3 regions of the Micromonospora vinacea genome follow, and region 2 is predicted to be linked to each of the others. Evidence: riboswitches for the same ligand, from Rfam matches in the RefSeq annotation. Region 2 holds a riboswitch; each other region holds the start of a gene.
The links. Region 2 has a riboswitch for cyclic di-AMP ahead of IW249_RS12005 (coiled-coil domain-containing protein). Riboswitches for the same ligand answer to the same signal wherever they lie in the genome.
Positions count from the first base shown of each region.

Region 1: linked by a shared signal. The riboswitch ahead of IW249_RS34980 (C40 family peptidase) and the one ahead of IW249_RS12005 (coiled-coil domain-containing protein) in region 2 are both predicted to bind cyclic di-AMP.
Region 3: linked by a shared signal. The riboswitch ahead of IW249_RS19520 (C39 family peptidase) and the one ahead of IW249_RS12005 (coiled-coil domain-containing protein) in region 2 are both predicted to bind cyclic di-AMP.

Region 1 covers NZ_JADOTY010000001.1:2,016,901-2,020,086, reverse strand. Annotated here, with positions in the region: gene IW249_RS09720 (pyridoxamine 5'-phosphate oxidase family protein) at 1-23, opposite strand, end outside; gene dcd (dCTP deaminase) at 123-701, shown strand; gene IW249_RS34980 (C40 family peptidase) at 777-1,817, opposite strand; cyclic di-AMP (ydaO/yuaA leader) riboswitch at 1,831-1,966, opposite strand; gene IW249_RS09705 (N-acetylmuramoyl-L-alanine amidase) at 2,202-3,186, shown strand, end outside.
Region 2 covers NZ_JADOTY010000001.1:2,492,765-2,495,950, forward strand. Annotated here, with positions in the region: gene IW249_RS12000 (carbonic anhydrase) at 151-879, shown strand; gene IW249_RS12005 (coiled-coil domain-containing protein) at 936-1,955, opposite strand; cyclic di-AMP (ydaO/yuaA leader) riboswitch at 1,960-2,090, opposite strand; gene IW249_RS12010 (YibE/F family protein) at 2,257-3,186, opposite strand, start outside.
Region 3 covers NZ_JADOTY010000001.1:4,122,108-4,125,293, forward strand. Annotated here, with positions in the region: gene IW249_RS19515 (hypothetical protein) at 1-612, shown strand, start outside; cyclic di-AMP (ydaO/yuaA leader) riboswitch at 897-1,038, shown strand; gene IW249_RS19520 (C39 family peptidase) at 1,273-2,121, shown strand; gene IW249_RS19525 (alpha/beta hydrolase) at 2,253-2,999, shown strand; gene IW249_RS19530 (CDP-glycerol glycerophosphotransferase family protein) at 3,004-3,186, opposite strand, start outside.

The sequences.
Region 1 (3,186 bases), 480 kb from region 2:
GCGAATTCGGACCAGGAAGCCATGTGGGCATTCTATCGAACAAATGTACGAGCAGCGACCTCGACTCGCTGGTCACCGGCACCGAATCCGGCCACTTCCGCCGGCGCGGCTATGGTGGTCCGATGCTGCTCTCCGACCGCGACCTGGTCTCCGAGATCAAGGCCGGCACGCTGGGCCTGGAGCCGTTCGAGCCCACCCTGGTGCAACCGTCCAGCATCGACGTCCGACTCGACCGGCTGTTCCGGGTCTTCAACAACCACCTCTACACCCACATCGATCCCGCCATGCAGCAGGACGACCTGACGTCGGTGGTCGAGGTCCCCGATGGCGAGCCGTTCGTGCTGCACCCGGGGGAGTTCGTGCTCGCCTCGACGCTGGAGGTCATCTCGCTGGGTGACCAGCTCGCCGGCCGACTGGAGGGCAAGAGCTCCCTGGGCCGGCTCGGGCTGCTCACGCACTCCACAGCCGGTTTCATCGACCCGGGCTTCTCCGGTCACGTCACGCTGGAACTCTCGAACGTGGCGAACCTGCCGATCACCCTCTGGCCGGGCATGAAGATCGGGCAGCTCTGCATCTTCCGGCTCTCCTCGCCGGCCGAGCACCCGTACGGCTCGGTTGTCTACGGCTCGCGCTACCAGGGCCAGCGGGGGCCGACGCCCAGCCGCGCCTGGCAGCACTGGCGCACCTGGCCAACCCGCTGAGGCTCCGCTGCTAGAACCAGAACGACGAGGGCCCGCCGCGACGTGATCGCGACGGGCCCTCTGGTCACCCCGGGGTCAGCCTGGGCGGCCGTAGCTGTGGATCGGGCCGTCGTCGACCTTCTTCATCTTGACCGGTTGACCGGCCTGCGAGGCGTGCACCACCCAGCCGCCGCCGACGTACATGCCGACGTGGTGGATGTCGCTGTAGTAGAAGACCAGGTCGCCGGGACGCAGGTCGCCCCTGCTGACGTTCTTGGTCACGCGGCTCTGCGCGGCGGCGTTGTGCGGCAGCGACACGCCGGCCTTCGCCCAGGCGGCCAGCATCAGCCCGGAGCAGTCGTACGAGTTCGGACCCTCGGCACCCCAGACGTAGGGCTTGCCGATCTGCGCGCAGGCGAACTTGACAGCGGTGCCCGCGGCGCCGCCGGGGTAGCTACCCGGGCAGGGCGCCGGGCGCAAAGGACCGCCGCCGCCGTTGCCGTACACCTTGAGGCGTAGCTTCTGCAGGCGGTCGATCTCTTCGTTGATCTGCTTCTTCTTCGCCGCCAGCTGGGCCTCGGTGCGGGTCAGCTGGGCCACCATCTCGTCCAGCGGCGCCTTCTGCGCGGCCAGCTGGTCGCGCAGGTCGGCCACCTGGCGTACGTCCTTCTGCTGGTTGTGCGCGAAGCGGTCGAGCATTTCGAGCTGGCCGACCACCTCGCTCGGCGACCGGCTGCCCAGCACCGCGTTGACTGTCGAGACGTTCTCGCCCTTGTAGGCGCGTACGGCCAGCGCGCTGACCTTGTCCATCGCGGCGTCGACCTGGCGCTCCAGCGGGGTGATCCGGGCGGCCAGCGCGTCGGCCTGCTTGCGCTTCGCGGCGAGGTCGGTGCGGGTGGCGTTGTGCCGTTCGATGATCGGTTCGAGCTTGTTCCAGTCGGCGTCGATCTGGCGCTCGATCTCGGCGACGGACGGGTCAGCGTGGGCCGCCGTGGCACTGCCGGTCAGAACGACGGCGACGCCGGCCAGCGCGGCGAGTGCGGTAGTGAAGCGGGACCAGCGTGGGCGCGGCACGATCGACGGCGGGCCGGCTGATGCCGACCGCTCGGACGACGGCCGCGGGGCATGGAGTGCCACCGGGGTTCCGTACTCCTTCTTCCTGACCGCCTACCGGGTTAGCTGACGGGTTCGGGCGGGAAGTCGGCGCCCTACCGCAGTGGTTGCGGATTCACCCCGAGGGACCTGGGTCCCCGGTTCGCTCGGAAACGACTCGGCGGTGTCGGTCCGTTACCGCCCGGGCTGGGCGGAGCTGCTGTCGGGCCGACAAATGACCAGAGTAGAGACGCTCGTTACCGATCCGCAACCCGTGCGGCCGTGACACTCCGTACCGATTGGACGAGGTCACCGACCGTGTGTGAAGAATTCTTTCCGCAGGCTTCGATAGATGGAAAGGTATTGACGCAACCTCCCGGACGGCGCGATGGTGACCTGACCTCACTCCGCGAGAATCTAGGGGGTTCGATGCACCATCCAACCCTGTCGACCGGCTGGCGTGCACTGCTCGCCGCCACCGTGGTCGCCGCCGCGACCACTGTGCCACTCTCCGTCGGCCCGGCCGCCGCCGCGCCCACCACCGACCGCCAGCAGCAGTACGCCACCGCGGCCAGCGAGTACGGCGTGCCGGCCGTCGTGCTGCTCGGCGTCTCCTACCTGGAGTCGCGCTGGGACACCAACGCCGGCACACCGAGCACCAGTGGCGGCTACGGCCCGATGCACCTGACCGACGCCCGGCACGTGGCCGCCCTACCCGGGCGCGGTCACCACGACGCCGGTGCCGAGGACCCACGCGGTGACGACTCCCGGCCCGCCCGGGTGCCCGCGCCCCGGCCGGTCGAGGCGCCCGCCCCGTCCACCGCCGCGTTGCAGACCGTGGACGCCGCCGCCGCGCTGACCGGCGCCGCCCCCGAGGCACTGCGCACCGACGTGGGCCTCAACATCCGTGGCGGGGCCGCGCTGCTGGGCGCGTACCAGAGGGATCTGGGCGCGCCGGTCGGCGCCGGCACCGACCCGGCGGCCTGGTACGGCGCGGTGGCCCGCTACTCGGGCGCGGACAGCGCCGACGCCGCAGCGGCCTTCGCCGACGAGGTCTTCACCACCATCGGCGCGGGCCAGTCCCGGGTGACCGACGACGGCCAGCGGGTCAGCCTGCCGGCCCGCGCGGTACGGCCCGAACGTTCCTGGTTGGACCGGCTGGGCCTGCGCCGGCTGGCCCGCCCGGACGGGGTGGAGTGCCCGCACACCATCTCCTGCGAGTGGATCCCGGCACCCTACGAGGCGTTCGGTGACGGGGACTACGGCAACCACGACCTCTCCGACCGGCCCGCGCGGCAGAAGATCGAGTACATCGTCATCCACGACACCGAGGCGAGTTGGGCGACGACCCTGCAACTCGTCCAGGATCCGACCTACGTGAGCTGGCACTATTCGCTGCGCTCGGTCGACGGGC
Region 2 (3,186 bases):
GGGTGGCCAAAGTCAACGTATGAAATCTAAATCACGCATCCCTTGACGCATCTTACCGTGCGTGTGACGGTGGAGCCCGAGCCAGCGCCCGCCGCCCGGCCGGCGGAAAGCCGGCTTGACCAGGTCAGATGCGTCGAGACGAGGTGCGGGATGAGTCAAACCGGGAGCGTCGGTGGTCAGCCGGGTCCGCAGCGGACCACCGACCGGGCGTCCGCGCTCAGCGAGCCGACCCGGGCGTACGCCGAACTGATCGCCGGCAACCGGCGCTTCGTCGACGGTGCTCCACGCCACCCCAACCAGGATGCCGGGCACCGGGCCGCCGTGGCCGACGGGCAGCACCCGTTCGCGGTGATCGTCGGCTGCTCCGACTCCCGGCTGGCTGCCGAGATCATCTTCGACCGGGGGCTGGGCGACCTGTTCGTTGTTCGCACGGCCGGGCACACCGCCGGTCCCGAGGTGCTCGGCAGCGTCGAGTACGCGGTGACAGTGCTCGGCACTCCGCTTGTGGTGGTGCTCGGCCACGACTCGTGCGGTGCGGTGCAGGCGGCCCGGGAGTCCGTCGCGACGGGTACCGCACCCAGTGGCCATCTGCGCGCGGTGGTCGACGCCGTGCTGCCCAGCCTGCGCCGGGCCCAGGCCGAGGGCGTGGACGACATCGACGGCATCGTCGACATCCACATCGCCCAGACCGTCGAGACGTTGCTCGGGCAGTCCCCGGTGCTGGCCGACGAGGTGGCGCGGGGGCGATGCGCGGTGGTGGGGGTGTCCTACCGGCTGGCCGCCGGAGCGGTGCGCCCGGTGGCCGCCATGCCGGCCGGCTTCGCGACGCTGGACAGCCCGGCCGGGTCGACCGACGCGACCGCGCCCGCCACCGTCTGACGCGTCGAGGGCCGCTCCGCGTCACGCGGAACGGCCCTCGACGGGGATCGTGCGGGTCAGAGCAACGACATGTGGACGTGGTCGGTGTGGTTCGACGGCCCGCTGTACGAACTCCAGCCGGTGGCCGGGAACCAGATCTGCCGGTTCCAGATCACGTAGTAGATGCCGAGCCGGTCGGCGTTACGGATGAGGAACGCGGCGACGTTGTTGCCGTACGTCCGGGTGTCGTTGTTGTGCCACGGGGAGAACCCGCTCTTCTGTAGCGACCAGTCGCAGGCGCGGCCCTTCGGGTGCTCCCACGGCCCGCCGGGGCGGTAGCAGCCGACGAACCGGTTGAAGCCGGCCGCCTTGACCTCCTTGTACGCGTGCAGCGTGCGCGGCGTGACGCAGCCGGACGTGGTGGGGTCGTTCTCGCTGCACGACTGGGGCTTCCAGTCACCGTCGGCCGTGCGACCCGGGCCGATCTTCGCGACCTTGGAGGTGGCATCCACCAGGCCGCCGGTGAAACCCTTGCCGCCGACGAGGGAGAGCGCCTTGTCGGCCTCGCTCTTGCGCTTCGCCATCAGGGCGGTCTGCTTCTGCTGCTCGCGGACCTCGGTGTCGAGGGCCAGTTTGGCCTGCTCGGCGCGGGCCTTCACCTCGTTGACCTCGGAGAGCTTCTTCTCGTTGACCATGTTGATCTCGTCGAGCATCCCGGCGCGCTGGACGAACGAGTCGGGAGCGTCGCTCTCCAGCAGCATGGCGACCGCGCCGATCCGGCCGGTCCGGTACGCCTGGGCGGCGATCTGCCCGACCTGCGGGGCCAACGCGTCGAGGTCGGCCTTGGCCCGGTTGACCTCTGCCGCCAGCTCGCTCTGCCGCTTCTTGGACTTGTCCAGCTTGGACTTGGCGGCGGAGTAGTCGCGGTTGGCCTGCTCGATGACGTCGTTGAGCAGCTTGGGCTCGCCGTCCTCCTCGTGCCCGGACGGTGTGGGGTTCGTCGGGGCGGCGTGTGCCGGGAGCGGCCCGGCGAGCACTGTCAGTGCGGCGATCACGGCCACCACGGGTGTCAACCAGCGGCGTAGGGGTGCCGTCACAATGTTCCCTTCCGTCGACCGCCGACCGGGTTAGCTGACGGGTTCGGGGCGGAAGCGGCCCCTACCGCTGACGCGGATTCACCCCAGATACCTGGGTCCCCGGCTCGCCGGCTGGCGATTGGGCGGTGGCACCGCAGGCGCCGCTTCGCGCCTTCATCGGTAACCGGCAGCGAGGTTACCCGAGAGTCGACCGGGTGAGCTACGCCTGGATGCCGACCAAAAGCGTCATTTCGCCATAGCGTTGAGTGACCAGTGACGCGGTTCTCAGGGTGGGTGCCCGATCTGGTCACGCTGAGGAGTGTCACCATGCCGTATCCGTGCTCCTGTTCGACTCCGGCCACCGGTCGGTGGCCTCGGATGGGGGTGTGGTCCGCGTCCGGTCCGGCTCGTCGGAGCCGGTCGTCCGCGGTGAGCTGAGTGCGGCAAGTGCCTCCGTGCGGTCCGGCTGGGGCCGGGGCGAGGGAGCGTCGGTGGACGGTGGGGCATCGCTGCGTCCGGCGGCGGCCACCACGGCGGCCAGCCCGGTGGTCAGCGGTACGGCGGCGATCAGACCGAGGGTGGCGACCGCGCTGCGGACGATCTCCTGCGCGAGGAACTCACTGGTGAGGATCTGCCCGATCGGCCGTGCGTCGGCGGTGAGCAGGAGCAGCAGGGGTAGCGACGCGCCCGCGTACGCCAGCACGATGGTGTTGACAGTGGAGGCGATGTGCGCGCGGCCGACCCGGGTGGCCGCCCGGTACAGCTGCAACCGGGTCAGCCCGGGGTTGGCGTTCGCCAGTTCGGTGACGGTGGCCGCCTGGGTGACAGTGACGTCGTCGAGCACCCCGAGCGACCCGATGATGATCCCCGCGAGCAGCAGGCCGTGCAGGTCCACGTCGCCCTGGAACATCGACAGGGTGGTGGCGTCTTCACTGCCGAAACCGGTGAGGTGGGTCGCTGCCGTGGCGATGGTGGCGAGCACGCCGGTCAGCACCAGACTGCCCAGGGTGCCGAGCACCGCGACCGACGTCTGTGCGGTGACGCCGTGCGTCAGATAGAGCACCACGAACATGATCAGGGCCGCGCCGACCACCGCCACCAGCAGTGGTGACCGGCCGGCGCCGATGCCCGGCAGCACGAAGGTGAGCAGGATTGCGAAGCTGGCGGCCAGCCCGGCGAGCGCGGCCAGGCCTCGCCATCGACCGAACGCGACGATCGCGGCCGCGAAGACCACCGCCAGCCACACCATCGG
Region 3 (3,186 bases), 1.6 Mb from region 2:
GTCCGGGAGATGGCCGCCGCCGAGGCCGTCGACGTGCGCCGGTACGCCGAGGAGGTGGCCGTCGCCGCGGCTGGCGCGGCCACCACCGCCCGGCGCCGACGCGCGGCCTGGCAGACCGCTCAGGAGCAATTGGAGCGGGCCTGGACCGGGTACGACGAGGCGGACACCGCAGCGCGTCGCTTCGCCGGGGCCGGGGTGTTGCCCACCCCGCAGACCCCGCACACCCCCGCCGAGTACGCCGCCCGGGAACGCTTTCTGCACCGCGCGGCGATGGCGGCGTACTGGCGGGGCGACCTGACCATGGCCCAGCTCAGCGACGTTTTCGGGCACCGCCGTGGCTGGGATCCCCGGCGACACCCTGTCGAGCAGGAGGTGTTGATCAGCCGGGTGGTCCGGGACGCGCGGCTGGCCGACTACCAGGTGGCTGCCGGCCGTGAGCGGGCCGCCTGGCGCGACGCGGAGTTGGCCGCCGAGTCGGCCCGTACCCTCGCCGAGGAGGCGTACGCGGCGGCGGCCCGGCTGCGTCCGACCCCGGTGCCCGCTCGCCGGTCGGTGGCCGATGCGATGCGACCCGCCGTCGTGGCACGGTGGCGCCCGGCCCGGGTGAGTTGAGCCCGATCCGTGATGTGAGGCCGGTCACCCAATAGCGGAATCGGACGGTCGGCGCGATCGGCGGCATTGTTCCCGCGATTATGGTCGCCTTCTTCGCGGCCTGTCCGGTTGTCGACCGCAGGCGTCACCGTAACCGGTTGTCCCATCGAGTCACATCATCGGCAATACGCGCAGAAATTGTCGCGCCAATTGAGGTTTACGCAGGTGAACCTGGCTTGGCAGGGCGTGAAGCGGCCAGTAGTGTCGTCCCGTCCGGTGCGGTAACCGATCGCAAGACGCGACGCCGCACCGACCCGCTTAATCGTGATCAACGAACCGGGGACCCACCAGTAAGTCCGGGGTGAATCCGCGAGCCACGGCCCGCGGTAGGGCGATCTTCCCGCCCGAATCCGTCAGCTAACCCGGTAGGCGGTGTCGGAAGGAGTCCCATCCTCGTGCAGCACCTTTCCACCCCTCGGTTGTTCCCTCGCCTCCACGGCGCGGCGGTGCACCCGCTCACTCGTCCAGTGACGGTGAGCTGACCCCCCCGGGTCATCGCCTTTCCCGCCCGGCCGCGCCGGGCGTTCCCCTGAGCGGTTCACCATCCGCGGACCACGGTCCGCGCGCTGGCGCCTGCCCGGATACCGGTCCGGCCCCGGTGTGCCGCTCTCCCCCCGATCCGTGGAGGACCCCGTGAAGCACACAGTGAAGCGTCAGCTCCGTCGCCTCGTCACCGAGCGCCCGTACCAGATCGTCGCCGCCTCCGCCGCGGCCCTCGCCATCGCCACCACCACCGGCGCCCTGCTCACCACGGCCGACGACGCCCCGGCCGGCCAGCGCACCGCGACCACTGTCGCCGAGATGCGCAGCGACGTCGCCGCCTCCCGTGGCGAGGCCCGGGACGCGTCCCCCTCGGCCGGCACCGCGCCGACCACTGCCGCCCCGGCCACCAGCACCGCGTCACCCGCCGCAAAGGCCAGCAGCAACCCGGACCTGACCCGGAAGCCGGAGCGGCCGAAGCCGCCCGCGACCAAGGTGCTGGACTACGACTACGAGGCGCAGAACACCTACTACAACTGCGGCCCGGCGGCCACCCGCAACGCGCTCAGCGCCGCCGGCATCGACCGCACCCAGGAGGAGCTCGGCGCCGAGCTGGGCACCACCGAGATGGGCACCAACTCGGCCGAGGACACCACCCGGGTGCTGAACGCCGAGGTGAAGGGCTCCCCGTACCGGACCCGGATGTTCCCCGGCTCGCCCAGCCCGGCACAGATGGACCGGCTCCAGGCCGACGTGGTGAAGGCCATCACCGACGGCCGTGGCGTGGTGGCCAACGTCGTCGGGGACGCCACCGACACCGACGGTGGCTGGCACTCCTACGGCGGCGGGCACTACATCGCCGTCGTGGGCTACAAGGACAACGGTCGCACCGTGCGGATCGCCGACTCGGCGAACCCGGCCGACCCGTCGTACTGGATCACCACGATCGACCTGGCCAACTGGATCACCAGCCGGGGCTACTCCGCCTGACCCGGGCACGCTGACCGCCGCGGGCGCCGTCTCCCACAAGGAGCCGGCGCCCGCGGTCTTTGTCCGCGCGGGCCCGGGTAACGCCATCGACGGCTCTCGTACCGGGCCGTGAACCGTGGGAGACTGCGGCCGTGGTGGAGAAATCGGGTGGTCACGCCGGCCGTAGGCCGGTCCTGCTGCTGCTGCACGGCATGGGGGCGACCGGGGACGTGTGGTTGCCCTGGGCGCCGTACCTCGAGCAGCACTGGCCCGGGCGGTGGCTTGCACCGGACCTCGCCGGACACGGCTGGGCGCCGCCGCTGCCGTCGTACTCCTTCGCGGGCTTCGCCCAACAGATCGCGCAGGCCCTCGCCCCCGACGACCGGCTGGTCGTGCTCGGGCACTCGCTGGGTGGCGTGGTCGGCCTGGCGCTGGCCGCCCGCGACGCCGGAACGCCGGTGGACGCGGTGGTCGGGCTGGGCATCAAGGCGCTCTGGTCACCCGCCGAGCTGACCCGCGCCGCCGAGGTCGCCGCCCGACCGGTGAGCTGGTTCGCCAGCCGCACCGAGGCGGCTCGCCGCTACCTGCGCGTCGCCGGGCTGGCCGGCCTGGTCTCACCGGACCACCCGGTGGTGGACGCCGGGCTGCGCCAGGTCGACGGCCGGTGGCGCCTCGCCATGGACCCGACCGCCTTCGCCGTCGGCGAGCCCGACCTGGCCGCGCTGCTGGCGGCGACCGACGTACCGGTGGTGCTGGCGCGCGGGGAGAAGGACCCGATGGTCACCGACGAACAACTCAAGGAGTACGGCGTACCGGTCGCCACGCTGCCCGGCCTCGGGCACAACGCGCACGTGGAGGACCCGGCGGCGGTGCTGGCGCTGCTCGACCCCTACCGCTGAGCGGCTACGCCGGTGCGGAGGCGGTCAGTGTCTCGGCGGGCGTCAGCTCCCGGCGGGCGGCGGTCAGGAACGCCTCGGCGTACGACTCGGCCGGGAAGTCACCCAGGTAGCGGCGGCGGGTGGCCCAGCGGGCCTCGGCCAGCGGGTCGGTGTCCAGCAGCGCGGTCAGCACCTCGTCCACGTTGGA